Regions from separate parts of the Streptomyces sp. N35 genome, predicted to be linked through region 1. Evidence: predicted binding sites of a transcription regulator. Region 1 holds the regulator's gene; the other holds the start of a gene.

Evidence for each region. The regulator HspR, encoded in region 1, represses chaperone genes until heat shock. The targets are predictions, from matches to a motif close to TTGAGNNNNNNNNNCTCAA.
Region 2: the regulator HspR is predicted to act here: its motif matches at 1,155-1,173, upstream of dnaK (molecular chaperone DnaK).

The regions. Positions count from the first base shown of each region.
Region 1 covers NZ_JAEIMH010000083.1:9,769-19,448, forward strand. Annotated here, with positions in the region: gene JAO81_RS33345 (pyridoxamine 5'-phosphate oxidase family protein) at 1-389, shown strand, start outside; gene JAO81_RS33350 (transferase) at 443-982, shown strand; gene JAO81_RS33355 ((2Fe-2S)-binding protein) at 1,147-1,470, opposite strand; gene JAO81_RS33360 (hypothetical protein) at 1,467-1,676, opposite strand; gene JAO81_RS33365 (helix-turn-helix transcriptional regulator) at 1,807-2,808, shown strand; gene JAO81_RS33370 (LuxR C-terminal-related transcriptional regulator) at 2,805-3,776, opposite strand; gene JAO81_RS33375 (class I SAM-dependent methyltransferase) at 4,040-4,954, shown strand; gene JAO81_RS33380 (BTAD domain-containing putative transcriptional regulator) at 4,933-7,959, opposite strand; gene JAO81_RS33385 (heat shock protein transcriptional repressor HspR) at 8,172-8,618, opposite strand; gene dnaJ (molecular chaperone DnaJ) at 8,620-9,680, opposite strand, start outside.
Region 2 covers NZ_JAEIMH010000004.1:39,273-48,952, reverse strand. Annotated here, with positions in the region: gene JAO81_RS02995 (OsmC family peroxiredoxin) at 1-38, shown strand, start outside; gene JAO81_RS02990 (S1 RNA-binding domain-containing protein) at 117-554, opposite strand; gene JAO81_RS02985 (VOC family protein) at 649-1,080, opposite strand; gene dnaK (molecular chaperone DnaK) at 1,221-3,113, shown strand; gene JAO81_RS02975 (hypothetical protein) at 3,159-4,628, opposite strand; gene JAO81_RS02970 (helix-turn-helix transcriptional regulator) at 4,728-5,717, opposite strand; gene JAO81_RS02965 (MFS transporter) at 5,815-7,104, shown strand; gene narI (respiratory nitrate reductase subunit gamma) at 7,111-7,836, opposite strand; gene narJ (nitrate reductase molybdenum cofactor assembly chaperone) at 7,833-8,402, opposite strand; gene narH (nitrate reductase subunit beta) at 8,399-9,680, opposite strand, start outside.

The DNA of each region.
Region 1 (9,680 bases):
GGAACCCCGACGCCGCCTATCTCAGCTTCTGGCGCGAGCGGCACATGTGCACCCTGACGACGCTCCGCCCCGACGGCACCCCGCACGTGGTGCCGGTCGGCGTGACGTACGACCCGGACGCCGGGGTGGCCCGCGTGATCACCAACAAGTCCAGCGCCAAGGTCGGCAACATCCTCGCGGCGGGCCCGGCCGGGGCGCGGGTGGCGCTGTGCCAGGTGGACGGCGGCCGCTGGGCCACGCTTGAGGGCATCGCGCACATCCGCACCGACCCGGAGCGGATAGCGGACGCGGTCCAGCGGTACGCGGAGCGCTACACGCGGATGCCGGCACCGAACCCGGACCGGGTCCTGATCGAGGTGGCACTGTCACGGGCCATGGGCCGGGCCTGACGGTGGGCACCCACCCGGGGCCGCCACCAAAGGGGCGTCCCGTCCCGGAGCGCGTGGCGGCGGCGGAGCGTTTCGCGGCGGTGTCCGGCTTCGCGAAGAGCTGCACGCGCGAGGTCGGCCGCCTGCTCGCCGCGGCCGCCGCGGCGAAGCCGCAAGGGGGCGGCGCCGGGGGCGGCACGGGGGCGGGCGGGGGGGGGGCAAGGCTGCACCGCGGGCTGGGGGCGGGGGCGCGCCCGGTCACGGTGGAGCAGGAGATGGCCTTGGCCGTCCACGCACACGACGTCTTCGCGGACGACCCGAACGTGACGGTGCTCGCCGGTGACTGGCGGCTGCTCGGCCCGCACGCGCCGTTCGATGTCTTCTTCTGCGACGGCGGCGGCAAACGGGACGACCCCGGTCTCGTCGTCGACCTGCTGGCCCCGGGCGGCATCCTGATCCTCGACGACTTCACGCCCTCCACGGACTGGCCGCCGCGCTTCGAGGGCGAGGCGGACGAGTTGCGTCTCTGCTACCTGACGCACCCGGCCCTCACCGCGACCGAGGTGCTGACGACTCCGTACGCGTCGACGGTCATCGCCGTACGGCGAGACTGAGGCCGGCCGCGGAGGTGAGGCAGAAGCCTGGGGTCGCGTACGCGAGGCAGAATCCGGGCCCGCGTACGCGAGGCAGAAACACAGCGGCGCCACCGTGTTCAGGTCCACGGTGACGCCGCTGCGGGGGGAAGCGCCTGAGCGATGTTTGACGACGGGGGATCGCGTCAGGCACTGCGGGGGGTGGCGGAAATTGGTTCGGGTTCGACCAGCTGGTGGTCGCGCTGATCAAGATTGACGAAGATCATTCCGTAGCGCACCGCACACCGCACGGGCTGCGGCGCGCCACGGGGCCGGCGCAAGCACCGGTAGGCCCGGACGTCGTCGTCCTCGTCGTCGCGCACGACCACCACGGGTTCACCGAACAGGGTGACCATCAGCGAGTCGCCAGGGCGGGGGATGGCCGTGACGAGATCGATGAAGTGCCAGCCCGAGCGGTAGGCGGTGGCCATTTCGCGTCGGAAGGTTCTGTCGTCCGGAGGGGTGGTCATGCGCGCCCGCTCGGGGAGGCGAAGCCCCACGTCGGCTCACCTGCGAGCACGCTGCCTGCAGGCGCGCTGCCCCACGTCGGTTCGCCGACGGCGGCGTGGCCCGCGGGAGCGCTGCCCCACGTCGGTTCACCATTGGCGACAAGCACACCGAGGGCGGCTGCCGCCGCGATGGCCAGAGCGCTGAGTGCACGAACCATCCTGGTCATGGCCGTTTCTCCACCTCGTTTGATCAAACTCCTTGACTCCTGCGTTAAAGACGATGGCTCAGACAGAACCCTTCCACCAGCAGATACAGGCATCATGTTCCTGTAATTCAGGACCCTGAGGGGGGTGGAAATGACGCTAAATCGGGACGATTCAGGAAGGCATAGGAGCAAAGAAGAGCCGTGCACCGGTGCCGATCTGTGCACCAATGGCAAAGACCTGTACGCCCAGGCGCTGCGTGCGGGGCGCATCAGGCGCTCTGCTGTGCAACATGTGCCATGCCTGCTTCGTCTGGCGCTGTTGCGCCCCGATTCCGAGGACACTGAATGGCTCTGGCCGGTTCCCCCGTCGGTCGCGCTGAACCAGCTGATTCACCCGCTGGAACGGGAGATCCACGAGCGTAGACAGCAAGCCAGCTCCCTCGCCGACGCGTTCGAGCCATTTATGACGATCACCACGCCGGCACCGACGGCAGATCACTCGATCACGGTGCTTGACGGGTTCACGGCCATCAACGCCGCGCTCGACCGTGCGATGGACGAGTGCACCGAGGAATTGCTCGCCATACAGCCCGGAAGCGGACGCACCCCCGAGGTTCTGGAGGAAGGGCTGCGTCGGGTCGCGCCGCTGATCGAGCGCAAGGTACGCATGCGAACGCTGTACCAGCACACCGCCCGGCATCATTCGGCCACCATCGGATACGTCGAGCGCGTGGGGCCGTACGGACTCGAGGTGCGCACGCTCGAGGAGATCGTCGACCGGTTGATCCTGGTGGACCGCAAGGTGGCCTTCGTACCCGCCCGGAGCGACCGCCGGGTGGCCCTCGAGCTGCGCCATGAAGGGCTGGTCAGCTATCTGGTCGGAGTGTTCGAGCAGTTCTGGCTGCTCGGCACCGACTGGGCGGAGGAAGTCCACTACCAGGCCGAACACCACGGCATCACGGGCGTGCAGCGCTCGATAGCCAAGCTTCTCGTGGAGGGCCACGTGGACGAGGCCATAGCCCGCCGGCTCGGCATGAACGTCCGCACCTGCCGGGCCCACATTGCCAAGCTCGCCGCCTCCCTCGGCAGCGGCAGCCGGGCTCAACTCGGCTATCTGATCGCGAAGTCGGGAATCCTGGAACAGGACGCTTAGGCCGGCGGTACGTGCAGGCCGGTCTGGGCGATTCGGACGCCGAGTTGGGTGCGGGTCGTACAGCCCAGCGTCTCGGAGAGCCGGCCGATGTGGTGCCTGCACGTGCGGACGTTGATGCCGAGCCGCTCGGCGATGACCGCGTCGGTGTATCCCTCGGCGAGGAGGGCCGCGATGGCGTGTTCGCGGTGACTGACGCCCTCGACGGCACTGGTGGAAGGCACATGCTCGTTGAGCGGAACGGCTCGGTGCCAGAACCTGTCGAACACTCCGACCAGATAGTCGATCAGGGCAGGATGCCTCAACTCCAGGGCAACCGAGCGGTCCGGACTGGCCGGAATGAACGCCACAGAACGATCGAAGATCAGCAGGCGTTCACCCACCTCGTCGAGGGTGCGGACCTCCACCGACCCTTCGAGTTGCTCCAGGTAGGTCTGCAATCCTTGCCCGTGCCGGGCCACATGGGTGTACAGGCTGCGGGTGCGCACCCCTCGCTCCTGCAGGTCCAGCGCGCGCGGCAGCGCCCCGCTCAGCTCCCGCTCCGAACGGATGCCGGACGGCTGCATGGCGCGCAGCTCTGCGGCACAGGCGGCTGTCGCCTCGTCGATGGCGAGATTGATGCGCGGCATGCCTTCGAGCACTCTGAGCGCCGCACTCGGAGAACTGTTCACGGCCCTGGGTACGGCAAATCGCTCGGCCGCTCCGGCCAGTGCACCCGACCGCCGTCGTATCTCCCCCAGCTCTGACTCGAATTCGCGCAGCAAACGAGCGACCACCACACCAGGGCTCGTGGGCAGCAGCCACTCCATGTCCGACGGATCCGGGTGCAAGAGGCCCAACTCGACCAGGCAGCGCGCATCCGTCACCCTGGACCGCGAAATCCGTCCGGCTTGCAGCGCCGCCTGATAGGCCTTCTCTCCCGCGTCACACAATTCCTCTACGTCATGCCGATGCGTGTCGCCTTCGGCCACCGTCCTACCCCCAAGTCCAGTGCTCCGCACCCATTATCCCGGGGCCCGACGTAGAACTGACGCCGCCTAACCCATCCCCCCACCTCCCCCACAAAGAGCAGACAAGCCCAACGGGGGCCCATCCGTCCACGAGATCCAGAACATCACGGGTACCTCCTACAAAAGGACCGCCCCCTTCCGTCGCTCAACTGCCATGCATGGTTTGTCCGTACGGGATATCGCATTGGTTGTGGGACACAGGGCGCAGCCCTAAGTTCCCGAGCATGCGAGCGCTCATCACCAGCAAAGCCGCCAGACGTGCCCTGCGGCCCATAGTCCAGCTCATCGACCAGCGCGTGGAGCGCCAGGTCCGGCGCGTTGTCGAGGAGTCCGGGCGGGGTGAGGTGGCGCAGCAGGAGTTGGTGCGGTTGCGGAACCGGCAGCGGCCGCTCGAGCTGTTCTTCGACGGGACCGGGCGCGGGGCCTCCCGGCTGCCCTCCGCGCCGCATCTCAACCGGACGATCGCCGAGTTGGCCGAGGTGACGGGGGCCGACCGCGAGGCCGCCGAGCGGACCGCGGCGCAGGCCTTCCGGCTGCTGATCGCGCTGGAGGCGCTCGGTGTCGGGCGGATCGCGGGCGGCACGATGAACATCGTGGGCAAGCTCTCCGCCGTGCCGCTGCTCGATCCGCCCAACGACGAGTTCCTGGAGATCGGAACGCTGTACGGCATGTTCAGCGCCGGGCTCAGCAGGATGATGCAACGCACTGGCCGCACCCCGGAGTTGACGATCGTCGATCCGCTGGCGGGGACGCAGCTGCAGCCCGGCGCCACCATGGGCGGCGACGCCTCCGGCGCGCCCGTGAACGGGGACGCCGTACGCACCAATCTCCAGCTCGTCGGCGCCACCGCCCGTATACAGCAAGGGTTCTCGGAGGACCCCGAGGTGCGCGCCAAGGTCTCCGACCGCGCGTACGGGCTGATCATCGTGGACGGTGACCACTCCGCCGAGGGTGTCGCCGCCGACCTGGAGTGGGCCGAGCAGATCGTCGCGCCCGGCGGCATCGTCGTACTCGACGACTTCGGGCACCCCAAGTGGGCCGGGATCAAGGAAGCGTTCGAGAAGCACATGGCCGGGGAGACCCGGTTCACGTTCCTCGGCCAGGTGGCGCACTCGGGCTATCTCCGCGCGCGCTCCTGAACGTCGCCGGTCACCCACCCCACCGCCCCGAGCACCGTCAGGGCCCGCCGCTCGGTCGGGCGCAGCTCGAGTTCGCGGGCGATGGACAGGGCGCGTTCGGCGTGTTCCGCGGCGAGGGCCGGTTCGCCGAGGTCCTCATGGACGTGGGCCAGGCCGACGTGGGCCTCGGCCTGTTGGTGGCGGGCGTCGCAGCGGCGGGTGAGGTGGAGGGCCTCCGTCAGATGCGCGAGCGCCGTGTCGAGGCGGCCCCGGACGCGGTGCAGTCCGGCGAGGGTGGTCAGGCAGTCGGCCAGGTTGGACGTGTCGCCGGTCGCCCGGGCGATGGGCAGGGCGAGTTCCGCGTGCGTGTGCGCGAGTTCTGTCCGGCCGGTGTCGCGGTGGATGCGCGCGAGGACCTCGTTGGCGCCGGCCTCGCTGTGCCGCTGCTGATGCTCCTCGCACAGGCGCAGCGCCTCGGTGGCGTCGGCCACCCCCTCCTCGTACTGCCCGAGGCCGTACCGGGCGATGGCGCGGTTGATGTGCGGGCTGATCAGAAGGGACTCCTGCCCGGCCGCCCGGGTGATCTCGAGCGACTCGGTGGTGCGCGCGAGCGCCCGGTCGAACTCGCCGAGGTAGGTGTGGATCAAACCCGCCATGTTGAGCCCGCGCCCCAGTGAGTTCGCCCGGCCGAGGGAGCGCGCGAGGGCGATGGCCTGCTCCTGCCAGCCGAGCGCGTGGCGCATCTGTCCGCGCTGCCCGTAGTGGAGGGCGAGGTTGGTCAGGATGGCGGCTTCGCCGGGGATGAAGCCCGCGCGACGGTATCCCTCCCGAGCGAGGTGCACCGCTTCGAGCGCGTCCTGGATGCGCCCGGCGTGCTGGCGCATCAGGAAGAAACCGTGGTGCATGGCCGCCTCGGCCGCCGCATCGCCCTGCTGCCGCGCCGCGCGCAGCCCGGCCGTCATGGCCGCCTCCCACTCGGGGTAGTGCCTGCGGCGGTAGAAGTACGGCCGCAGCTGGTCGGCCAGCTGCCAGGCGATCGGATACGGGCCGGACTCGGCGGCATGGGTGATGACCGCGACGAGGTGGGCGCGTTCGCTCTCCAGCCACGCGAGCGCCTGGTGCCGGTCGGCGAAGCGGTCGGATTCCGTACGGGGGCGCGGCAGTTGGACGGACCCGACGTAGCCGAAGGCGGTGGCCGCGTCCGCTGTCGCGAGGTACCAGGTGCACAGCCGCTCCCAGGCGCTCTCGCGTTCAGGGTCGGCCTCGGCCAGCTCCTGCGCGTACAGGCGCAGCAGATCGTGGAACTGGAACCGGTCCGCGGCGGTGCGCTGCACCAGACCGGCGGTGGCGAGTTCGTCGAGCAGGTGCTCGGCCTCGGACTCCGAGACGCCGGCCAGGGCCCCGGCCGCCTCCGCCGTGAAGTCCGGCCCCGGGTGCAGCCCGAGGAGGGCGAACAGCCGCGCCGTGCCCTGGGCCAGGGCGGCGTGCGAGTGGTCGAAGGCGGTACGGACGGCGGCCTGGCGGTCACCGGCGATGGAGAGCCTCGCCAGGCGACGGCTCCCCTCGGTCAGCTCCTGTGCGTACGCGGCCAGTGAAGTGCCGGGCCTGGCGCCGAGGTTGGCGGCGGCGATCCGCAGCGCCAGCGGCAGCCGGGCGCACAGCTCCGCGAGCCGTGCGGCGGCCTCCGGCTCCGCCGCCACCCGCTGCCCGCCGAGCACACCCGCCAACAGGTCGTGCGCCTCGCCCTGTTCGAGCACCGTCAGCGGCACCGGGTGGGCACCGTGGCTGGCGGTCAGACCCCGTATGTCGGGCCGGCTCGTCACCAGCACGGAGACCCCGGCCGTGCCCGGCAGCAGCGGCCGTACCTGTTCGGCGTCGGCCGCGTCGTCGAGGATCAGCAGGACCCTGCGGTCGGCCACCCTGCTGCGGAACGCGGCCGCCCGGTCGTCGAGGGCCTCCGGGATCGCGTCCCCGTCGAGGCCACACGCGCGCAGCAGCCCGGAGAGCACCTCGGCGGGATCACGCGGCCGTCCGGTGGTGCCCAGGAGCCGTACGTACCACTGGCCGTCGGGGAAGACCGGCCGCAGCCGGTGGCCGAGGTGGACGGCCAGCGCGGACTTGCCGACCCCGGGCGAGCCGGACACGACGACGGGCACGGCCGCGGGCGACGTGAGGAGCTCCTCCAAGTGGTCCACGAGACCGTCGCGGCCGGCGAAGTCCGGTGGGGCCAGCGGGAGTTGGCTCTGCACCACCCAGGCTGACGCGGACGGTGGCGGGGCGGCGGCCGGTGCGGCCGGCGCGCAGAGCCCGGCGCCCCCGTCGAGGATGGCCTGGTGCAGCCGCCGCAGGTCCTGGCCCGGGTCGATACCGAGTTCGCCGGCGAGGACCCCGCGCACGCTCCGGTAGTGGGCGAGCGCATCGGCCTGCCGGCCGCAGCGGTACAGGGCGAGCATGTACAGGGCGGCCAGCCGCTCGTCCAGGCGGTGCAGGGCGCTGCGCTCGGCGAGCGCGGAGAGCAGCTCGGCATGCTGTCCCAGGCGCAGACGCCGCTCGGTGCAGTCCAGTTCGGCGGCCCACCGCTCCTTGCGGAGCGTCTCGCGGACGGCGTTGAACCACGGGGTGTCGGCGCCTGCGAACGGCTCCGCCCGCCACAGCGCGAGCGCCTCCTGGAACAGCGCCACCGCCCGCGCCTCGTCGTCGGCTTCCCCGGCCTGCCCCAGAAGCCGGCGGAACCGGTGTACGTCGATCCGCGAAGCGTCGGCGGTCAGCACGTAGCCGCCGCCCGGACCGCGGTTGATCATGTCCGGCAGCAGGCGGCGCAGCCGGGACACATAGCTGTACAGGGTGTGCGTGGCGCGCGGAGGCGGCCTCTCGCCCCATACGCGGTCCACCAACTGCTCGACCGACACCGCGCTGTTGGCGTCCACGAGCAGCGCGGCGAGCACCGTCTGCTGCCGGGCGGGCCCCAGCTCGACCGGACCGGCATCCGTCCACGCCTGCACCGCACCCAGCAGCCGAAACTCCACCCGAGCCCCCGTCCGTCCGGCCGTGGACACGGCCCCCGCCCGGAATTCTAGGTTCCTGCGGGCGCCCGGCACGACGGGTCGTACGGGATTCGACCGGCCGCACACGGCGGGCAGCGCGAAGGGCCGGGAGGCATCAACCTCCCGGCCCTGCAAGCGAGTTGCTCCCCGAGCGAGTGGCCCAGCCGACGACGCGGGGTCAGTCCGACGCGGGGTCAGTCCGACGACCGCTTCGGCCGCCACACCACCAGCGCCGAGGTCTGCTGGACCTCCTGGTACGGCACGAGATCGCGGCGGTACGAGGCATGCACCGCCGCCTCACGTTGCTGCATCGTGGCGGCGGCCCCTTCCAGCGCGGCGGAAAGCTCGGCCACGCGGGCCTGGAGCGCGGCGACCTGGTTCTCCAGCTCGATGATGCGCTTGATGCCGGCCAGGTTGATGCCCTCGTCCTGCGACAGCGCCTGCACCTGGCGGAGCAGGTCGATGTCGCGGGCCGAGTAACGCCGGCCCCGGCCCGCGGTGCGGTCCGGGGAGACCAGACCGAGGCGGTCGTACTGCCTCAGGGTCTGCGGGTGGAGGCCGGAGAGCTGGGCCGCGACCGAGATCACGTACACCGGTGTCTCTTCGGTCAGTTCGTACGGATTGCGTCGACGGCCGTCCATCTCAAGCTCCCTTCGCGGCCTGGAACAGTTCTGCCCGGGGATCGTGCCCCTCAGTCGCCTTCGCGTAGGCCTCGAGGGCTTCACGGGCGGTGTCGGTCAGATCGGCGGGTACGGCGACTTCCACGGTGACGAGGAGATCGCCGCGGGTGCCGTCCTTGCGGAGCGCACCCTTGCCGCGGGCGCGCATGGTGCGGCCGTTGGGGGTGCCCGGGGGCAGCTTCAGCTTGACCGGCGGGCCGCCCAGGGTCGGAACCTTGATCTCGCCGCCGAGCGTCGCCTCGGTGAAGGACACCGGGACGGTCACCGTGAGGTTGTCGTCCCTGCGCCCGAAGACCGGGTGCTTGTCCACGTGCACGACCACGTACAAGTCGCCCGCGGGACCGCCCCGTTCACCGGGTGCTCCCTTGCCGCGCAGCCGGATCCGCTGGCCGTCCGAGACGCCCGCGGGGATCCGCACCTGCATGGTGCGCGAGGACTTGGCGCGGCCCGAACCCTTGCAGATCTCGCAGGGGTCCTGGGCGATGAGGCCCCGGCCCTTGCAGTCCACGCACGGGTCGGTGAGCGAGAAGCCGCCACCGCCGCCGCGCGAGACCTGACCGGTGCCGACGCAGGTCGGGCACACGCGGGGCGTGCCGTTCTTGTCACCGGTGCCCGAACAGGCCTTGCAGGGCTGCTGCGAGGACATCCGCAGCGGAACGGTCGCGCCGTCCACGGCCTCGGTGAAGCTGAGCGTCACCTCGGACTCGATGTCCTGGCCGCGGCGCGGCTGCGTACGCGTACCGCCCGCGCCGCCGCTGCGGTTGAAGAGTCCGCCGAAGACGTCCCCGATTCCACCGCCGCCGAACGTGCCGCTGCCGCCCTGGCCCTGGGCGCCGCCTCCGAAGAGGTCGCCCAGGTCGAAGTTGAAGGAGCCGGTGCCGCCCCCGCCGGGTCCGGCGCGGAAGCCTCCGTTGCCGAACAGGGCGCGGGCCTCGTCGTACTCCTTGCGCTTCTTGGGGTCGCCGAGGACGTCATTCGCCTCGGAGATCTCCTTGAAGCGCTCCTCCGCCTTGGCGTTGCCCT
Region 2 (9,680 bases), on a different contig from region 1:
CCGGCACCACGATCACGCTGAGCGCCAAGCTCGCCTGATCTGCCGCCACGCCTGCGCCCTCGTTCCGGACCGGTGGTCCGGGGCGGGGGCGTCGTGCTGCGGCGACCGCCGTGCGGTCAGCGCCAGGCGAGCGCGATCCGCCGACGGTCACAGTCGATCTCGGTGATCACGACGGTCACGGGCAGACCTGGTACGAGGGCGTCCCACTCGGGTCCACCGGACAGATCCCGGTGCACCAGGCCCTCCAACGGGCCGCCGACCCGCACGAACACGCCGAACGGCACCACCTTCGTCACCGTGCCCGGCAGGACATCTCCCACGCGATGCTCGTTCGCGAACGCCCGCAGGGGGTCCGGCCGCGCGGCGCGCAGGGAGAGCCGGGCCTCGCCCAGGTGGGTGTCGAAGCCGAGGAACTGGCATGTGACACGCTGTCCCACTTCGACGATGTCGTGCGGCGATTCGAACCCCCACCAGGACAGTTCAGGGATCGTGATGAACCCGACACCCGGGTAGACGGGGTGTTCGGGGCCGTCGTCCAGGTCGACGAACACCACGAGTGCTCGACCTGCGTGACGACTCCCGACAGGATGTCGCCGACCGACACCGAGGTCAGGAAGGCGTACGCCGGCTGGTCCGGCTCACCCGAGCTCAAGCCCCGAACTCCGGCAACGTCAGCGTCCCGTCCTCGTTCAACGTGAAGCCGGGGTTGTGGGCCACCTCCCACACGTGGCCGTCCGGGTCGGTGAAGGCGCCGGAGTAGAAACCGACGACGTTCACCGTGGCCGGCTTCGTGACGCGGGCGCCCGCGCGCTCCGCCGCCGCGAGGAGTTCGTCGACCTCCTTGTCCGAGCGGACGTTGTGGGCGAGGACGATTCCGCCGAAGCCACCGGCCGCACCCGGTGCGACCCCCGAGTCCGCCGCCAGCTTCTCGCGGCCCCACAGGACGAGGCCCAGACCGCCCGCCTGATAGAAGACCGTCTCCTCGACCTCCTGCCCCTGCCAGCCCAACGCCTCGTAGAAGCGTTTGGCCCGGGTCAGATCGGTAACTCCGAGAGTGATCAGGGTGATGCGCTGCTCCATGCCCCGACGGTACAACCGCAGGAGTCGAGGGCAACCGGACGCGACGAGTGCCACCGGACCGACCGTCCGGGGCATTGACAAGAGCCCGCTCAAGTTTTGTGCTGGAGATCCGGGAGTGGGGCTGTCGGAAGGGGACTGACATGGCACGCGCGGTCGGCATCGATCTCGGTACGACGAACTCTGTGGTCGCGGTCCTCGAAGGCGGCGACCCCACCGTGGTCGCCAACGCCGAAGGAGCGCGCACCACGCCGTCCGTCGTCGCCTTCGCCAAGAACGGCGAAGTCCTCGTCGGCGAGGTCGCCAAACGGCAGGCGGTGACGAACATCGAGCGCACCGCACGCTCCGTCAAGCGTCATATGGGAGACACCGGTTGGCGCTTCCCCGACGAAGGCACCATCGACGGCAGCCGGCTGCGCGCCCAGGAGCTGTCCGCGCGCGTGCTGCAGAAGCTCAAGCGGGACACCGAGTCGTATCTGGGTGAGACGGTCACGGACGCCGTGATCACCGTGCCCGCGTACTTCGACGACACCCAGCGCCAGGCCACCAAGGAGGCCGGTGAGATCGCGGGCCTCAAGGTGCTGCGGATCATCAACGAGCCGACGGCCGCGGCGCTCGCGTACGGTCTCGACCGAGGCGACGAGCAGACGGTGCTTGTCTTCGACCTGGGCGGCGGCACCTTCGATGTGTCGCTGCTCGAGATCGGCGACGGGGTCATCGAGGTCAAGGCCACCAACGGGGACACGAAGCTCGGCGGCGACGACTGGGACCAGCGGGTCGTCGAGTATCTGGTCAAGCAGTTCAAGAACGGGCACGGGGTCGATCTCGCCAAGGACAAGATGGCCGTGCAGCGGCTGCGCGAGGCCGCCGAGAAGGCGAAGATCGAGCTGTCCTCCGCCAACGAGACCACGGTCAACCTGCCCTACATCACGGCCAGTTCGGCCGGTCCGCTGCATCTGGAGGAGAAGCTCACCCGCGCCCAGTTCCAGGAGCTCACCAAGGACCTCCTGGACCGCTGCAAGGAGCCCTTCCACCAGGCGGTCAAGGACGCGAACATCCAGCTCTCCGCCGTGGACCACGTCATTCTCGTCGGCGGCTCGACCCGGATGCCCGCCGTCACCGACCTGGTCAAGCAGCTCACCGGCAAGGACCCGCACAAGGGCGTCAACCCGGACGAGGTCGTGGCCGTGGGTGCGGCTCTCCAGGCCGGCGTCATCCGCGGCGACGTGAAGGACGTGCTGCTCCTCGACGTCACCCCGCTCTCCCTCGGCATCGAGACCAAGGGCGGCATCATGACGAAACTGATCGAGCGCAACACGACCATCCCCACCCGCCGTTCGGAGGTCTTCACCACCGCGACCGACAACCAGCCCTCCGTCGGCATCCAGGTCTTCCAGGGGGAGCGGGAGATCGCCGCGTACAACAAGAAGCTCGGCGTCTTCGACCTCACCGGACTGCCGCCCGCACCCCGCGGCGTCCCGCAGATCGAGGTGACCTTCGACATCGACGCCAACGGGATCATGCACGTATCGGCGAAGGACCTCGCGACGGGCCGCGAGCAGAAGATGACCGTCACCGGCGGATCGGCGCTCCCGAAGGACGACATCGACCGGATGATGCGCGAGGCCGAGCAGTACGCGGACGAGGACCGCAAGCGCCGTGAGGCGGCGGAGACCCGCAACGGCGCCGAGCAACTCGCCTACCAGACCGAGCGGTTCCTCGCCGACAACGCCGAGCGGATCCCCGCCGACACCAAGACGGAAGTCGAGGAAGCCCTGACCGGGCTCAAGCGCGTGATCGGCCAGTCGGACGCCGACATCGACGAACTCCGCGGCGCCACCGAGAAGCTGGCCACGGTCAGCCAGCGGATGGGCCAGGCGATGTACGCCCAGGCCGCCCAGGGGCCGAGCGACCAGCCCCAGGACGCTCAGGCCGAGGACGCCCCGCCCGCGGACGACGTGGTCGACGCGGAGATCGTCGACGACGAACGCGACACTCCGCCCGGCGACCAGGACACCAAGGGGGGTGCGGCGTAGGGCTGACGGGTGTGGGCGCGACGGAGGGCGGGCGCCGCGGGACGGTCAACCGCGGATTCCCGCAGCCCACTTGCGCCGCTTGAACACGTACGGGCTGAACAGGTGCGCACAGCGCTCGTAGAGTGCCGCCACCTCGGCGTCCCCGCGGGGCAACCCGATCGGGGGCTCCCAGCGCTGCACGGACTGGCCTGCCCAGTGACGCAGCTTGGGATTCGGGTCGTCCAAGAGGGCTACGGCAGCGCGGAGTTGGGGCATTCCCCCCTGTCGGTCGAGCAGTCTGAAGGCGGCCACCCGGATGTGCCGGGGGCGATCCGAGGCGAGGCGGGCGAGCAGCCATGCGGAGGGGACCCCCCCCGGCGCCGCGGCGAGCGGGGCGGCGGCCTCGCGGGCAACGCCGGACGCCGGATCGTCCAGGAGCGGCAGGAGGCGGTCCGCGCTCGCGGAGTGCACCGCGTCGAGGGCGCGCAGCCCTGCCACCGCACTCGCCCTGATACGCGCGACCGGATGCCCGGTCAGCGCCCAGAGCACGTCGGCATCAATACGTGCGCCGCATTCGGCCAGACCGATCGGCGCCCCGGGCGGTATCTCGTCGGCGGCCGCGCACCAGGCGAGGTAGTGGGGGCGGGGTTCGACGCCCAGTTGCCGTGCGACATAGCGGGCGCAGGCGCGCACCATCGGCGCGCGGTCGGCGAGGAACGGCACGGCGCGTTCGGCCTGTCCGGATCGGCGCAGTGCGGTCACTCCGGCCGCTCGCACGCGCGGGTTGCGGGCTTCGAGCAGCGGATCGAGTGCCGCGTCGTACGTATCGGCGGGTACGGCCGCGAGCGCTGCGTCCGCGCACATGTGCTGTACGACGATGTCCCTGTCGCGCAGGGCGGCGCGGGCCAGTTCGGCAGGCGGGAGCCGCAGCTCGGTGATGGCGAAGCGGTACGCGAAGCGCCTCGTGTCACGGTCCGGGTGCGTGAGCAGCCGCTCAAGCCGGTCCTGTGGCGCCTCGCCCAGAGTGCGGCGCAGCAACTCCACCCCGAAGTCGGCACGTTCGCGCCCTGCGACCCGCAGGATCACGGGAGCAAGACCCGTGAGCTGCGCCCTGTCGAGCAGAGGGAGCGCGGTCCGCAGCACGGCCCGCGCCCGCTCACGAACCGGTGCGGCCCAGTCAGTGGCGCGTACGACGATCAGCGGCAGGAGCTGCGGGCACTCCGCGGCTGCCAGGACCGAGGCCTCCCGGACCCGTCCGTCCGGGTGGCACAGGGCCAGCGCGAGACGGGCGTCGACGAGTTCCCTGGGCCTCAGCCGCACGGTCGGCAGCGTCGCACCCGGCTCCCAGGAGAGGCGCTGCCCGGAGATCTCCGCCCGGGTGGGCAGCAAATGCCGTTGGGACCACCGGAGTTCACGTACGCCGACGTCGAGGGAGAGCCAGGCGGCCGGGTCCGTCGTGTCCAGCGCCTCGCCCAGGGGCATGCCTTGCGCGAGCCGTAGCGCCGCCGCCACCCCCTCGCTGCTGTCTGCACGCATCTGCGTCCCACCCCTCCCTGCCTCTGACCTGCGGCAAGGGTAGGCCGATGCCCCCGCGCGGGCATCCGGATTACGCCCCACCCTGCGCGGGCATCCGGATCACGCCCCGCCCCGGGAGGGCCGGCCCTCCGCCCCCGCGACCAGGTCCTCGGCGATCCGCGTGCGCGCGTAGAGCACCACGCGGCCCGCGCGGTGGGCGGAGACCAGGCCGGACGACCGTAGTGCGGACAGGTGTTGGGAGACTCCGCCCGGGGTGAGGCCCGTGCGCAGGGCCAGGTCGGTGGTGGAGGCGGGGGACGTCAGCTCCGTGAGGAGGCGGGCGCGGGACGCTCCGAGGACCTTGCCCAGCGCGGCCGACTCGGGATCGGGGCGCGGCGACCACAGCTCTCCGACGCCGCGCGGCGGATAACGCAGCGTCGGCTGGTCCACCAGGTCCGTCGTCCAGAACACCCGGGGCCAGACGAACGCCGAGGGCCCGAGCAGCAGCCCCCGTCCGTCGAGCCGCCGGACCCCGTGCAGGAATCGGTGTCGGACATGCAGGGTGCCCGCATCCCAGGACAGCTGGGGATCCAGGTCGTCGAAGAGGCGCCGTGTGCCGCCTTCGGCGAAGCGCCTGGCCCGGTACTGGATGTCGGCTTCCAGGAGGCCGAGGATGCGCGGCCAGTACGGCGCCATCGCCAGTTCCCAGTACGCGGAGATCAGGTCGGCCAGTCTGCCCAGGCCGCGCTCCGGGTCCGCGCGCAGCGCCCGCACACCGGGCTGCGCCTGCGAGGGCCCGGCGCGCAGCCGCTGCGGCGCAGTGGCGCGCAACGTGGCGAGTTCGACGTCGAGGGAGGGGCCGGGGGTGGTCGGCGGCGGGGTCAGGAAACCGGGGACCGAGCTGGTGCCCGGCGGCACGAGCGCCGCGAGCGGGGTCAGATCCAGGCGCGCGGCGGCGATCCTGGACCGCACCTGCGCGGTCCAGGTCCGGTGCAGATGCTGTTCGTCGGCGCCGAGCAGGATCCGTACGCCGGCGACGACCTCCCAGAGCGGGGAGATCGAGAAGCGGGTACGGGCCACGTCCTCGGCCGAGAACTCGATCTTCAGCATGCGCCCGCCCTCCGAGGGTCCACCGCCGACCCTGCTCAGATTCAGTCCAGGCTAAAACATTCGCGCAGGTCTGCGACGCCCGGGCACCGTGCTGGTCATGACCACCCTGTCCCCGTGGCGGATACGCGACTTCCGCACGCTGTTCTCCGCATCGGCGCTGAGCGTCCTCGGCATGAACGTCTCCTACGTCGCCGTCCCCCTGCTCGCCCTCCTGGCCCTGGACGCGAGCGCGGGCCAGGTCGGTCTCCTCGCCGCCCTCGGAACGCTGGCGTTCCTGGTGATCGGACTGCCCGCGGGAGCGTGGGTCGACCGCCTCGCGCACCGCAGGGTCCTGGTCGTCGCGGCCCTGTGCAGGGGCACCTTGCTGGTGTCCGTACCGCTGGCGTGGTGGCTCGATGTGCTCACGTTCGGGCAGCTGTGCGCGGTGGTCCTGCTCGACGGGGTCTGCACGGTCTTCTTCGACGTGACCGCGCAGAGCACCCTGCCCCGCCTCGTCGGACCCGACGCCCTGGTGCCGGCCAACGCGGCGCTCGTCAGCCTGCAGGCGGCCGGCAGCATCACGGGACGGGGCGCAGGCGGCGGCCTCGTACAGTTCCTCAGCGCTCCGGTGGCGCTGGCCTGCGCGGCCGTGGGCTACCTGATCGCGGGGTTGCGGCTGATGCGGCTCAAGAGCACGGACGACGGGCCCGTACGGAAGGCCGGACCCGAGCCCGCTACCAGTCTGCGCACCCAGATCGCCGAAGGTCTGCGGCATGTCCTGGGCGACGCCGAACTGCGCGCCCTGGCCCTCACCGGCACCCTCAGCAACCTCGGCGGCGTCATGATCAACACGATGCTGCCGGTGCTCTTCGCCCGCGAACTCCACCTGTCCGCCGGTCTGTTGGGCGTGTACTGGGCCATCGGCGGAGTCGGGATCTTCCTCGGCGCCTGGTGCGCCCGTCCGCTCGCCGCCAGGTTCGGCTTCGGCCGCTGCCTCGCCCTGGTGAACCTGTGCGTGGCACCGGTGGGGCTCCTCGTGCCGCTCATCGACCGCGGCCCGTGGCTGTGGGTGGCCTCGGGCGCGTGGCTCCTGTTCACCCTCACGACCGGCCTGGGCAACGTACTCGGAGTCAGCCTGCGCCAGCGCCTGACCCCCGCGCCGCTGCTCGGCCGGATGAACGCCACCTTCCGCTTCATGCTGATGGGGGCGATGGCCGTCGCGGGGGCCCTGTCGGGCCTCATCGGCGAGTACGTCTCGCTGCGCGCGGCCCTGTGGTCCGGTGCCGTCTGCCTCTGGCTGAGCGGACTGCCCCTGATCCTGTCCCCGGTCAGGCACCGCCGCGCACTCCCGGGCGAGACCAGGACCGTACGGGGATCTCTCAACGAGTCGGCGCAGACGCCCCGTTGACGGGCGCTAGGACTTCGTCCGCTCCCACCCCGGCCGCTCCTTGCGCGATCCCAGCTGCGTCTCGTCCCGGCTGCGGTAGACCACGTACGGGCGGAAGAGGTACTGCACGGGCGCGCTGAACATGTGCACCAGGCGCGTGAAGGGGATCAGGGCGAAGAGCAGCAGGCCGATGACGGCGTGGATCTGGTACGTGAGCGGGACACCCACCATCTTGTCGATGTCGGGCTGCAGCGTGAACAGGGAGCGGGCCCACGGCGCGATCGTCAGACGGTAGTCGTAGCCGTGCGAGGGCGAGGAGTTGGTGAGCTTGGCCCACATGCCCATCACGATCGCGGCGAGCAGCACCAGGTACATGACCTTGTCGTTGGCCGTGGTCGCCTTGAAGACGGGGGTGTTCGTACGGCGCCGGTAGAGCAGCAGCACGATGCCGAGGACCGCGAGTACACCCGCGGCCGTACCGCCGTACAGCGACAGCTGGTGGTACAGGTGCTCGTCCATGCCGACCTTGTCGGTCCAGGACTCGGGGATGAACAGGCCCATCAGATGTCCGACGAGCACGAAGAGCAGCCCGTAGTGGAACATCGGCGAGGCGATGTTGAGCAGCTTCGACTCGTAGACCTGCGAGGAGCGGGTGGTCCAGCCGAACTTGTCGTACTTGAACCGCCAGAACGTGCCCGCGATCAGGAGCGCGACGGCGACGTACGGCAGGACCCCCCAAAGGAGCGTGTTCATGAGGGCTCTCCCACGAGCGTGAAGGGTTCGAGGCCGACGGTTTCCATCGGCGGACCGCACTTGGCCATCGCCAGCGCGGCCGCCTTGTCCTTGGGGGACGGGCCGGGCAGTGTGCGGCAGACGGCATCGAGCACGCTCGCGTAGGGCGTGCCGTGATCGGTGAGGGCCAGGCGCAGCAGCTCCAGGCCCGGGCGGAATTCGAGGAGCAGCCGCGTGTCGACCTTCGCCGAGAACTCCAGGACCGCCGGCAGGAAGTCCGGCAGCTCCTCGTCGGAGAACTCCAGACCGTGCTCGCGGTAGACCTGTTTGAAGCCGACCAGGGTCATGCCGCGCCGCCGGGTGTCACCGTCGCGCCACCAGCTCAGATAGAGGCTGTGCGGGTTCTTGAACTCGAAGCCCTTGACGTAGGGCGCGGCGAGTTCGGTGGGGTCCGTCTCGTCGGGGAAGTCGAGGAAGCCCCGCAGCTGCGGGGCGGCCTGCCGCAGCAGCGGCAGACGCGCGCGGAACTCGTCGTCGGGATACGAGAGGCAGAGCGAAGCCGCCTGGTAGAGGACCGCGTTCTTCACTGCTGCTCCCTGACGTCGGCCGGTTCTTCGTCGGAGGTCTGGCGCTTGCGGGCCGCGTGGAAGTTCTCGATCGAGACCAGCGGCAGCTGCTTCTTGCCCGAGCCGGAGTCCTGTCCGAACGGCCCGTCTCCGCCCATGCCCGGACCACCCTCGTGGTCCAGCGAACAGGTGTCGGGAACCGCCGACTCCTCGAGCGCCTTCGCGTCACCGACGGCCGCGGTCGGGATCACATAGCGGTCCTCGTACTTGGCGATCGCGAGCAGCCGGTACATCTCCTCGATCTCCTGCGCGCTCATGCCCACCGAATCGGCGATCGCATGGTCGGGCACATCGCCGAGGTTGATGGCCCGCATGTGCGAGCGCATCGCCGCCAGCTTGTTCAGGGAGGACCGGACGGGGGCGACATCGCCGGCCGTGAAGATCTCCGCGAGGTATTCGAGCGGGATACGGAGGGTGTCGATCGCGCCGAACAGGTTGCCCGCGTCCTCACCGTCGTGGCCCGTCTCGGTGAGGGCGTCGACGACGGGGGAGAGCGGCGGGATGTACCAGACCATCGGCATGGTCCGGTACTCCGGGTGCAGCGGGAGAGCCACCTTGTACTTGCTGATCAGCGCGCGTACGGGGGAGCGCCGGGCCGCTTCCATCCAGTCGTACGGGATGTCCGCGGCCTCCGCGGCCCGCTGGACCTCGGGGTCGTCGGGATCGAGGAAGACGCCCAACTGGGCCTCGTACAGCGCCTTGTCGTCCTTCGTGGAGGCGGCCTCGGTCACCTTGTCGGCGTCGTACAGGATCACGCCGAGATAGCGGAGCCGGCCGACGCAGGTCTCGGAGCAGACCGTGGGCAGACCGACCTCGACGCGCGGGTAGCACATCGTGCACTTCTCGGCCTTGCCGGTGGAGTGGTTGAAGTAGACCTTCTTGTACGGGCAGCCCGTCACGCACTGCCGCCAGCCGCGGCAGCGGTCCTGGTCGACGAGCACGATGCCGTCCTCGTTGCGCTTGTACATCGCGCCCGAGGGGCAGGAGGCCACGCACGCCGGGTTGAGGCAGTGCTCGCAGATCCGCGGCAGATAGAACATGAAGGTCTGCTCGAACGCGAACTTGACCTTCTCCGCGGCCTGTTCACGGACCTTCTCGACCATCGGGTCCTGCGGACCGTGCTCGACCGCACCCGCCAGGTTGTCGTCCCAGTTCGAGGACCACTCGATCTTCATCGGCTTGCCGGTGATCAGCGAACGCGGCTCCGCCACCGGGAAGTCGTCGCCGAGCGGGGCGTCG